One region of the Amycolatopsis sp. NPDC104587 genome, then DNA from elsewhere that is predicted to be linked to it. Evidence: riboswitches for the same ligand, from Rfam matches in the RefSeq annotation. Region 1 holds a riboswitch; the other holds the start of a gene.

Region 1 (5,766 bases):
ACGCTGGTGCCGGGCCTGGTCGCGGGCGCCGTCGTGCTGCTGCTGGCCCGGCCGGTGTCCGTCGTGCTGTCGATGCTGCCGTTCAAGCTGCCGTGGCGGGAACAGGTGTTCCTGTCGTGGGCCGGGCTGCGCGGCGCGGTGCCGATCGTGCTCGCGATGATCCCGCTCTCGCAGGGGCTGCCGGACGCGCAACGGCTGGTCGGCGCGGTGTTCGTGCTGGTCATCGTGCTGACGCTGCTGCAGGGCGCGACGCTCGGGCCACTCGCGCGCTGGCTCGGGTTGTCCAAGAAGTCCGAGGCGCACGAGATCGAGGTCGACTCCGCGCCGCTGGACGAGCTGGGCGCCGAGCTGCTGCAGGTCCGCATCCAGCCCGGGTCGAAGCTGCACGGCGTGTACCTGTCCGAGCTGCGCCTGCCGGTCGGGGCGACCGTCAGCCTGGTCGTGCGCGAAGGCACCGGCTTCACCCCGCAGAAGACGAGCCGGCTGCAGGAGCACGACCAGCTGCTGGTCGTCACGACGAGCGTCGTCCGCGACACCGTCGAACGGCGGCTCCGCGCGGTCGACCGGGCCGGGCGCCTGGCCCGCTGGAAGGGCGAGTCGGGCCGCTAGCCCGTTCGTGGTCGTGGTCAGTCCGTGATCGATCGGACGACTGGGCCGGCGCTGGCCTGCGTCTTGTCCGGTCCTTGTCCGGTTCTCGCGCTGACCTGGTGATCTTTTTCCGCGAGGGTGATCATCGGGCATAAAAACGCCGTGTGATCTTCCCAGTGATCCAACCTTTGGCCTACTGTGCGCTCGATCCGGTTAGTTCGAATGGGTGAGTGAACAGCCAAAGGAGTACGCACGGTGACGAAGCTGCATGTTCGTGGGGCGGTTCTGGCCGCTGTGATGACCGCCGCCTGTGGGCTGCTTGCCTCGCCGGCCGCGAGCGCCGAAGTGGCGCCGTTCCCGGCCCTGGCCCTGCCGTTCAAGGCGGGCCAGCAGGTGTACTCGGCCGGCATCCACTCCGACGACGGCAGCACCAGGGTCAAGAACGCCGTCGACTTCAGCCCGGCCGACCGCACCGTGCGGGCCCCGCTGGCCGGCACCGTGCACCTCCAGCACTGCGCGGGCGGCGACTGGGTGACCCTCGACCACGCCGGCGGCTGGCGGACCGGGTACTACCACATGGAGGGCATCAAGGTCACCGACGGTGAGCAGGTCGAGGCCGGGGCCGAGCTCGGCTCGACCGGCAACGCGCTCCCGTGCGGCGGCAGCAGCACCGGCGCGCACGTCCACTTCACGCTCTGGACGCTGCCGGACGCCCCGGCGGCGAACTGGGACGGCAAGTCCTTCGCCGAGGTTTCGACCGCGGTCACCGCGGCCCACGGCGAGCCGGTCGACGGGAAGACCCTGGGCGGCTGGCGCTTCACAGCCGGATCCGAGCAGTACCAGGGCACCGCGACGCACCTCGCGGACAACGCCGTCACGCAGCTGCCGGGCCACTTCCGCGCGAAGCTCTGACCCTTCTCGCATCCTGCGCAGTCCTGTGAGCGGCGTCTCAGAATGCGAACCGGGGGTTGGCTGCCGCGTCCGGTTTCGGTTACCTTCGAGCCAGGTCATGAGTGCCAGCGTCAAGCCCCGGCTTGCTGGCCGGCAACCCTCCTGCCGCGGTGGGGTGCCCCGGGTGAAGACCGGGCCGGTCGTGTCGTGCGACGGGCAAGCGCGGGCCCCTCGCCGGGGTCCCCCGGACCGCCGAGGAGGCACCGATGACTCTCGCCATCGACCGCACCAGCACCGTCGAGCTCGTCGAAACCGTTGTCCCGCAGGAGATCCCGGCCGTCGTCGGCGCGTCGCTGCGGGTCCCGCTCGTCACCGGCGGCGACATCGGCTACGCCAACCTCGACCACGCGGCGAGCGCGCCGTGCCTGGCGGCCGTCCGCGACGCCGTCGACGAGTTCCTGCCCTGGTACGCCAGCGTCAACCGCGGCGCCGGCTTCGCGTCGCAGGTGTCGACCAAGCTCTACGAGCGCACCCGCGACGCCCTGCGCCGTTTTGCCGGCGCGCGCCGGACCGACACCGTCGTGTTCACCCGCAACACCACGGACTCCTTCAACCTGCTCGCCCGCAGCCTCCCGCCGCGCACCTCGGTGGTCGTGTTCGACACCGAGCACCACGCGGCGCTGCTTCCGTGGCGGGGCCCGCACGTCCGGCGGATCCCGACCCCGCGCACCCGCCTCGCCGCGGTGTCCGCTGTGGACGAAGCGCTCGCCGGCTGCCCCGAAGGACCGCGCCTGGTGGTCGTCACCGGGGCGTCCAATGTGACCGGTGAGCTGCTCCCGGTCGCCGAAATCGCCGCGGTGGCACGGAAACACGGCGCCCGCATCGCCCTCGACGCCGCGCAGCTCGCCCCGCACCGCCGCGTCTCGATCAAGGAGCTGGACGTCGACTACGTCGCCCTGTCCGGCCACAAGCTGTACGCACCCTTCGGCGCCGGCGCGCTGATCGGCCGCGCCGACTGGCTGCGCGCCGCTCAGCCGTACCTCGCCGGCGGCGGCGCGACCAAGCTCGTCACCGACGACGCCGTGGTCTGGAACGACGGGCCCGAGCGCCACGAAGCGGGCTCGCCCAACACCGTTGGCGTGTACGCGCTCGGTGTCGCCTGCGAAACCCTGAGCCGCAGCTGGGCCGCGGTCGAAGCGCACGAGCAGGCCCTGCTCACCCGGCTGCGCAAGGGTTTGGAGAGCATCCCCGGCTGCGCCGAGCTGCGGTTGTTCGACGCGCCGGTCGACCGCGTCGGCACGGTCGGCTTCGTCGTCGACGGCTTCGACCCCGCCTGGCTCGCGGCCGTGCTGTCGGCCGAGTACGGCATCGGCGTGCGCGACGGCGCGTTCTGCGCCCACATCGCGGCGAAGCGGCTCATCGGTGTCGCCGGCGGTGACGGCCGGCAGGCGGTGCGCGTCAGCCTCGGCCTCGGCAGCACCGAGGAGCACGTCGACCGCGTGGTGCTGGCGCTGCGCCAGGTCGTCGCCCGCGGCGCGCGCTGGGAGTACACGAAGGTGGACGGCCGCTGGGCGCCGGTGGGCGACCCGCGGGAGCTGCCGCCGTTCTGCTGAGCGCTAGCCTGGGCCGATGGGGAGGCACGGGGTTTCGTTGGCACTGCTCGGTTTTGCCGAGCTGGTCCTGGTCACGGTCGAGCTGTTCCGCCGCTCGGCCGTGACCGCCGAGCTGGCGTCGCACTTCGCGCCGGCCGCGCCGTCGTACCAGAGCGTCTTCGGGCTCACCGTCGACGACCACGGTGGCCCGCAGCAGTTCCTCAGCACTTCCGACACGGTGATCGCCTACCGCGGTGGGATCGGGATGGCTTGGCAGTGGGCGCTCATCGCCGCGTTCCTCGCCGTGGTCGCCGGGTACGCCCGGCGGCTCGGCGCGAAAGCCGCGGTGCTGTCCGCCGCCGGCGTCGTGCTCGCGGTGCCGCTGCTGGACCTGCTCGCCTACAGCTGGTTCGGCCTCGACGCCACGGCCCGGGGCCCGATCCTGGCGACGCTCGGCCTCGCCGTCGTCGCGGGGTGGGAACGCAGTCCGTTGATCCTCGCCGCCGCCGTGCTGTCCGGGGCGGTCGCCGTCCTCGTCGCGGACCTGCCCGGTGTGCTGATCTCGGCCGGCGTCCTGCTGGCGGGCGCTATCCTGCCCCGATGGGGAGATCGCGCGACTACTGGTTCCCGTTGGCCGCACTGGGGTTCGCGCAGCTCGTGATGGCGGTGGTCGCCCTGGTCCCGGAAACTCCGGAGGCCGGCCAGTTCGTGCACTCGCGCGCCTACGAGCTGACCCAGGACCTGTCCGGGGTCGGGCTCGGCACCGGCGGGGTCGGGGGCACGGGGTGGTATTCCACCGACGTCTACGCGACGAACGTCGTGCCGCCCGCGGCGCTCGGCTGGCTCGCCGGCCTCGCGTGCGTGGTGCTCGCCGTCGCCGGCTGGTACTGGCTGCACCTGCGCCGCGCCGGCACGCCGCCGCGGCCCGTCCGGTTCGTGCTCGGCACCCTGGCCGCGCTCGCCGCCGTCCCGCTGCTCGACCTGCTCGGCACCGTCGAGCTTCGGCTGCCCGGCGACGTCCGGGGCGCGCTCGTCGCGGCGCTGGGACTGCTGGTGCTGGCCGCCTACGAGCGCAGCTGGTTCGTGCTCGCCGTGACCGTGGTGTTCGCGCTGGTCAGCGTGCTGTTACCGACCCCGGTGACCGGGGCGCTGGCCACGACGAGCGTGCTGTTCGCCGCGGCGTTCGCGGTCCTCCTCCGGCGTCCCCGCGACACTGCCGCCGACACACCCTGACCAGGCGTGGACAATGGACCGGTGAGCACCGAGCCCAGCCACTCCGAACCCGAGACCGAAGCCGCCGCCGAAGCGGCGCCCGACCCCGTGGCCGACGCGCCGGAGAACCCCGAGGTCCCGGCGAAGCCTCTGCTGCCGAAGCGCCGCGTCGGCTGGGTGTTCGCGGTCGCGGTCGTGCTCTGGGCGATCGACCTGGTGACGAAGAACCTGGTCGTCGCGAACCTGGAGGGCAAGGAGCCGGTCCGGATCCTCGGCGGGCTGATCTACCTGCAGGTGATCCGCAACCCGGGCGCCGCGTTCTCGATGGCGACCGGGATGACGTGGGTGCTGGCACTGGTCGCGCTGGCCGTCGTCATCGCGATCATCTGGCTGTCGCGGCGGCTGCGCTCGATCGGCTGGGCGATCGGTCTCGGGCTGGTGCTGGCCGGGGCGCTGGGCAACCTCACCGACCGCATCTTCCGCCCGCCGGGCGGCCTGCAGGGCCACGTCGTCGACTTCATCTCGGCGTTCGCCCCCAACGGCAAGGGCTTCGCGATCTTCAACATCGCCGACTCGGCGATCTGCGTCGGCGGCGCGCTCATCGTGCTGCTGTCGCTGCTGGGCAAGGACTACGACGGCACGTCGACGAAGGACAAGAAGAAGGCCGAAGCACAGGAGGACCAGGCGTGAGCTCGCGGATGCTCCCGGTGCCCGACGGGCTTGACGGGATGCGCGTGGACGCCGGTCTCGCGAAGATGCTCGGCCTGTCCCGCACGGTGGTCGCCGAACTGGCCGAATCGGGTGACGTCCTGCTGGACGGTCGCCCCGCGGGCAAGTCCGACCGGCTGGCCGCGGGCGGGCTCCTGGAAGTCACGCTGCCCGAGCCGGCGAACCCGGTGGAGATCGTCGCCGAGCCCGTCGAGGGCATGAAGATCCTGCACGACGACGACGACATCGTGGTGATCTCGAAGCCGGTCGGCGTCGCCGTGCACCCCAGCCCGGGCTGGACCGGCCCGACGGTCGTCGGCGGCCTCGCCGCGGCCGGCCTGCGCATCGCGACGTCGGGCGCGGCCGAGCGCCAGGGCGTGGTGCACCGGCTCGACGCGGGCACGACCGGCGTGATGGTCGTGGCCAAGAGCGAGCACGCGTACACCGTGCTGAAGCGCGCGTTCAAGGAGCGCACGGTCGACAAGGGCTACCACGCGATCGTCCAGGGCCACCCGGACCCGACCCGCGGCACGATCGACGCCCCGATCGACCGCCACCCGCGTCACGACTACAAGTTCGCGGTGGTCCAGGGCGGCCGCCCGAGCGTGACGCACTACGAGGTCGTCGAGGCGTTCCGCGCGGCGTCGCTCGCGCACATCAAGCTCGAAACCGGGCGGACGCACCAGATCCGCGTCCACTTCTCGGCCCTGAAGCACCCGTGCGTCGGGGACCTCACCTACGGCGCGGACCCGGTCCTGGCCCGCCACCTCGGCCT
Region 2 (5,766 bases), on a different contig from region 1:
GGAGCAGGTGACGGTCGGATGACCGCCGTCCCGGCCCGGCTTGTCCCCGCGGCATCGGCACGATCGTTTGGTGGCTGGTGGTCATCGGTCGCCGCCCGGATGACTGCCGCTCCACACTTGCAGTCCGTTTGGGCGGTGTTGGTGCGCCGGCTTGCCCCAGCCGGCCGGATGGTCTCCTGCAGCGGCTCGAACCGCACACCCGCCGGCGGGCCCAACGCCTCCCCGTCGTGGTGCCCGACGCCGATCCCGAACGGCGCCGAGCAGCAGTCATGGCAACTGCGACCGCCCGCCACCGGCTGCCAAGCAACCCGGCCCACACCGCTCTCTCCTGCGAGCGGGCGGGACTTGTGGTTGCTTAAGGCCGCGCTGGTGTGCTGGCCCAGCGCGCTCTCCGGGTTCCTCGTCGATTCACGGTCGGCGGCTACCCCGGTGACTGCCGCCTGGCAGGGCTCGCAGTGGGTCCCTGCATGGCTTGGCGTGTTGGTCAGGCTCCTCGTCCGCGCACGGACGCAGGTGACTGCCGTCTGGCAAGGCTTGCCGGTGGTCCACGCGCTGCCCCGGCTCGGCGCACCAACCAGCCTGCTCGTCGGCCCGCGGTCGACAACAGCCGCCAGCCCGCGGAGTCAGGAGCCGGTCCGATGACCAGCGTCCCGGTAACCGACACCCGCCAAGACATGCGACTGGTCCCGGCAGCCCTCCAGTGCTGGCTCGCGGCACTGTCCGGCCTCCTCCTCGGCTGGTGGACGGCACTCGCCGCCGGTCTAGCCTCGGCGCTCATCGCGGGCCTGGTGCTCTACCGCGCCCGCGGCCGTCCCCGAGCACTCGGCACAGCGGCGGCCGTACTCGTGCTGGGCCTCGTCACAGCCGGCCCGGTCGCCTGGCAGATCCGCGACGCCCAGCAAGACGAACTCCGCGCAGCAGCTGCGAACGGCCTACCCGCCACCCTCCGAGTCATCGTCGCCGAACGGCCGAAGCCGGTGCGGAGCGCGGGATACGCCGACACCCAAGCCGGCGCCCGATCGGTGGTGCTCACCGCCGACGTGCGCACCGCGTCGGTCGACGGCCGCCCGGTCGACTCCTCCGGGCGCGTCCTCCTCCTCGCGCCGGTCGCGCAGTGGGCGACCTTGCTCCCGGGCCAGGAAGTGGCCGTCTCGGGTCTGCTGATGCCGCCGCGTGGTTCGGACCTGACCGTCGCCGTGTTGTCCGTCCGTGGCCCGCCCGCGGAACCCGGCCCCGCGCCGTGGTGGCAGCGGGCAGCGGCCGATCTGCGCGCGGGTCTCCACGACCTGTGCCAGAGCCTGCCGGACGAGCCCGCCGGGTTGCTGCCGGGCCTGGTCCTCGGTGACACGAGCGGCCTGTCGCCGCGGGTCGAGCAGGAGTTCGTCACCGCCGGCCTCGCCCACCTGACCGCGGTCAGCGGCGGGAACCTCGCCGTGGCCTGCGGCGCGGTGCTGCTCCTCCTGCGCCTGGTCCGGCTCGGGCCCCGGCTGTCGGCGGTGGCGGCCGGGGCGTGCCTGGCCGGGTTCCTCGTCCTGGTCGGCCCGGAGCCGAGCGTGCTGCGGGCCGGCGTCATGGCGGCGGTCGCGTTGCTGGCTCTGGCGCTGGGACGCCGCGGTTCGGCGTTGCCCGCGTTGGCCTTCGCGGTCTGCGTGCTGGTGGTGGCGGATCCGGCGATGGCCACGGACTTCGGGTTCGCGCTGTCGGTGTTCGCCACCGCCGGGCTCGTGCTGCTCGCGCCTCGCTGGGCGGCCGCGCTCGTCCGCCGTGGCGTCCCGCCGGGGTTCGCCGAAGGGCTGGCGATCCCGCTGGCGGCGTTCCTCGTGACCGCGCCGGTGATCGCGGGCATGGCGGGCTCGGTGAGCCTGGTTTCGGTGCTGACCAACGTCCTCGCGGCACCGGTCGTGGCCCCGGCGACGGTGCTCGGCGTGCTGGCGACGGTCACCGGTCCCTGGTGGCCGGGCGCGGGGAAAGTCCTGGTGCACCTGGCCGATCCGGAGGCACGCTGGCTGATCACGGTGGCGCGGCACGGCGCACGAGCCCCGGGCGCGACAGTCGCGTGGCCCGGCGGCTGGGCCGGCGGCCTGCTCGCCGCCGGTGTCCTCGTCGTGCTGGTGCTGGCCGCCCGCCACCGGCGGATCCGGCTGCTGATGGCCGTGCTGGTCGTCGGCGCGCTGCTGGTGCTCGTGCCGGTCCGGGTGATCGCGCCGGCGTGGCCACCGCGCGACTGGGCGATGGTCGAATGCGACGTCGGACAGGGTGACGCGGTCGTCCTGGCGACCGCCGAGCCCGGACGGGCGATCGTCATCGACACCGGACCCGAGCCGGGACCGGTCGACGAGTGCCTGCACCGGCTCGCCGTCGACCGGATCCCGTTGGTGGTGCTGAGCCACCTGCACGCCGACCACATCGGCGGGCTCGCGTCGGTCTTCGACGGCCGCGCGGTCGGCGGCATCGCCGTCGGGCCGGGGCGCGCGCCGGAGTGGGCGTGGCGGCAGGTCGCCGCGGAGGCGTCCCGCCAAGCCGTGCCGCTGGTCGAGCTGAACCCGGGGGAGCGGCTGGACTGGCCCGGGCTCTCACTCGACGTGCTCGGCCCGCGCTACGTCCCGGCCCGCGCGGCCGGGCAGGACGGCACCACGATCAACAACAGCTCGCTGGTCCTCCGGGCGCAAACGGCAGCCGGCCGGATGCTCCTGACCGGCGACGTCGAACTGGCCGCGCAGGCGGATCTCCTGGCCGACGTCGCAGACCTGAAAGCGGAGGTGCTGAAGGTCCCCCACCACGGCTCGCGGTACTCGCTGCCATCGTTCCTCGCCGCGGTGGCACCGCGGGTGGCGTTGGTCAGCGTGGGCGCGGGCAACACCTACGGACATCCCAGCAAGTCCACAATGGACACTCTGATGGCGTTGGGCGCTCGGGTGACCCGGACGGACCAGGACGGAGACACCGCCGTGGTAGGCGAACCGGCGGGCCCGGCGGTTTCACGCCGAGGTGAGCCCCGCGGCCCACCGCGCCGATGAGCCGGGGCGAGCCACGCGGCCCGCCCCGGCCCACCGCCGGGGGAAGATCAGTACCCGAGCGCCTCGTTCACCGCGGCGGCCGACGGCGGCAGGACCGCCTTGGGGCCCACGTGGTTCTCGATCGCGTCGAGGGTCTTGAGGCCGTCGCCGGTGATGAGGAGCACCGTCTCGGCGTCCGGGTCCAGCTTGCCCGTCTCGACCAGCTTCTTCGCCGTGGCGACGGTGACGCCGCCGGCCGTCTCGGTGAAGATGCCCTCGGTGCGGGCCAGCAGGCGGATGCCTTCGACGACCTCTTCGTCGGAGACGTCCTCGATCGCGCCGCCGGTGCGGTTGACGATGTCGAGCACGTACGGGCCGTCGGCCGGGTTGCCGATCGCCAGCGAACGGGCGATCGTGTCCGGCTTCACCGGCTGGACGACGTCGTGGCCGCCGCGGAACGCGGCCGACACCGGCGAGCAGCCCGTGGCCTGGGCGCCGAACACCTTGTACGGGCTGGCGTCCACGAGACCGAGCTGACCCAGCTCGCGGAAACCCTTGTCCACCTTGGTGAGCTGAGAACCGGAGGCGATCGGCACGACGATCTGCGGCGGGATGCGCCAGCCCAGCTGCTCGGCGACCTCGAAGGCCAGCGTCTTCGAGCCTTCCGAGTAGTACGGCCGGACGTTCACGTTCACGAACGCCCACTTCGGGTGCTCACCGGCGAGCTCGGTGGCGAGGCGGTTGACGTCGTCGTAGTTGCCGTCGATGGCGATGAGGTCGCCGTCGTACACCGCGGTGGTGAGGATCTTGGCGCGCTCGAGCGACTTCGGGATCAGCACGACCGACCGCCAGCCGGCGCGGGCGGCCGCGGCGGCCGTCGCGTTGGCCAGGTTGCCGGTCGAGGGACACGCGAGCACCTCGAACCCGAACTCGCGGGCCGCGGCCAGCGCGACGGCGACCACGCGGTCCTTGAAGGAGTGCGTCGGGTTTCCGGTGTCGTCCTTGACCCAGACGCGCTTGAGGCCGAGCTCCTTGGCGAGGCGGTCGGCACGCACCAGGCGGGTCGCGCCGGGCTCGGTGTTGGGGATTTCTTCGATGTTCGACGGAACCGGGAGGAGCTTCTTGTAGCGCCAGATGTTCTTGGGGCCGGCCTCGATGTCTTCGCGGCGGACGCGGCCGAAGTCGTAGGCGACCTCGAGCGGCGAGAAGTCTTCGGCGGAGACGAACTCGGGGGCGAGCGGCTGCCGGTGGCCCTCTTCCTTCGACACCAGTTCGACGGCCGGTCCGAGATCCGGGGTCTTGGTGGTGGAGGTCGTGCCGAGGGTTGCGGTCATCGCGAGGTTCCTTTCCTCATCTGCCCCGCCGAAGCGGGCCGGAATTGGCACCGTGGTCGTCAGCTACCCCGCGATCGCGGGATGACGGGCTGTACGCCGGTTGCCGGGGCTTCGTCGGGCCGTTCCCTCTGCCCCTCTGGATGAGCGGTATTCGGTTGTCGGGGCGCGCCACAAACGCGCCGCCTCGAGGACACCGTACGACATGGCGTTCGGACCGTGCCATGGTGGCGGCTCCACATCACCGGAGCGGGCGCACGTTCGGAGAAGTGAGAGGATCCTCCGGTGACCGCGCAAGCCACCGCCCCGCCCCCGCTGCACCTGGTCCTGGGTGAGGAAGAACTGCTGATCGAGCGCGCCGTCCGCGAGACGCTGGCCGCGGCCCGCGCGATCGACGCGACCGCCGAGCTGACCCGGGTCCGGGTGTCCGATCTCACAGCCCCTGAGCTGGCCGAACTCGTCAGCCCCTCGCTGTTCAGCGAAGGCCGCGTGATCGTCCTGGAGTCGGCGCAGGACATCTCGCAGGAGCTGGCCGACGCCGTGGCGTCCTACCTGAAGGACCCGGCGGACGGGGTCGTGCTGGTCGTCGTGCACACCGGCGGTGGCCGCAGCAAGGCCGGCAAGACGCTCCCGGCCGTGCTGAAAAAGGCCGGTGCCGAAGTCACGGAGTGCCCGAAGCTGACGAAGCCCGCCGAGCGGGAGCAGTTCGTGCGGCACGAGGTGCGCCGGGTGGGCGGCAAGATCGACCCGGCCGGTGTCGCCGCGCTCATCGACGCCGTGGGCTCCGACCTGCGGGAACTCTCCTCCGCGGCGACCCAGCTGGTCGCGGACACCGGCGGCGCGGTCGACGCCGAAGCGGTCCGGCGCTACCACCGCGGCCGGGCCGACGTGACCGGGTTCGCGGTCGCGGAGCGGGCGGTCAGCGGTGACCGCGCGGCGGCGCTGGAGTCGTTGCGCTGGGCGATGCAGCTCGGGGTCCCGCACGTCCTGGTCGCCGACGCGCTGGCCGACGCCGTCCGCACGATCGCCCGCGTCTCCGGTGCGGGCCGGGGCAACCCCAACCAGCTGGCCGGCGAGCTGGGCATGCCGCCGTGGAAGATCCGCAAGGCGCAGGGCCAGTCCAGGGGCTGGAACCAGGACGGGCTGGCCACGGCGATGCGGGTGGTCGCGCGGCTCAACGCCGAGGTCAAGGGCGTGGCGGCCGACCCGGGTTACGCGCTGGAACGAGCCGTGCTGGAGGTGGCGGCCGCCAAGGGCGACCGCTGACATGAAGAAAGCCCCGGCCGAGGCCGGGGCTTCTCCAGAAACAGCTTGCTCAGAGCGCGTTGACGCGCTTCGCGAGCGCCGACTTCTTGTTGGCGGCCTGGTTGGCGTGGATGACGCCCTTCGAGACGGCCTTGTCCAGCTTCTGGGCGGCGTCGCGCTGCAGCTCGGCAGCC

What was found. A riboswitch is a leader RNA that binds a small molecule or an ion and turns the genes downstream of it on or off. The one in region 1 is predicted to bind S-adenosylmethionine.
Region 2: linked by a shared signal. The riboswitch ahead of thrC (threonine synthase) and the one ahead of ACZ61C_RS23325 (aminotransferase class V-fold PLP-dependent enzyme) in region 1 are both predicted to bind S-adenosylmethionine.

What each region holds. Positions count from the first base shown of each region.
Region 1 covers NZ_JBVJNO010000007.1:285,289-291,054, forward strand. The annotation lists gene ACZ61C_RS23315 (potassium/proton antiporter) at 1-609, shown strand, start outside; gene ACZ61C_RS23320 (M23 family metallopeptidase) at 844-1,500, shown strand; SAM riboswitch class IV at 1,594-1,708, shown strand; gene ACZ61C_RS23325 (aminotransferase class V-fold PLP-dependent enzyme) at 1,746-3,092, shown strand; gene ACZ61C_RS23330 (hypothetical protein) at 3,109-3,732, shown strand; gene ACZ61C_RS23335 (hypothetical protein) at 3,672-4,304, shown strand; gene lspA (signal peptidase II) at 4,392-4,973, shown strand; gene ACZ61C_RS23345 (RluA family pseudouridine synthase) at 4,970-5,766, shown strand, end outside.
Region 2 covers NZ_JBVJNO010000028.1:15,607-21,372, reverse strand. The annotation lists gene ACZ61C_RS47120 (ComEA family DNA-binding protein) at 1-22, shown strand, start outside; gene ACZ61C_RS47115 (DNA internalization-related competence protein ComEC/Rec2) at 639-3,017, shown strand; gene thrC (threonine synthase) at 3,065-4,330, opposite strand; SAM riboswitch class I at 4,344-4,477, opposite strand; gene holA (DNA polymerase III subunit delta) at 4,613-5,593, shown strand; gene rpsT (30S ribosomal protein S20) at 5,643-5,766, opposite strand, start outside.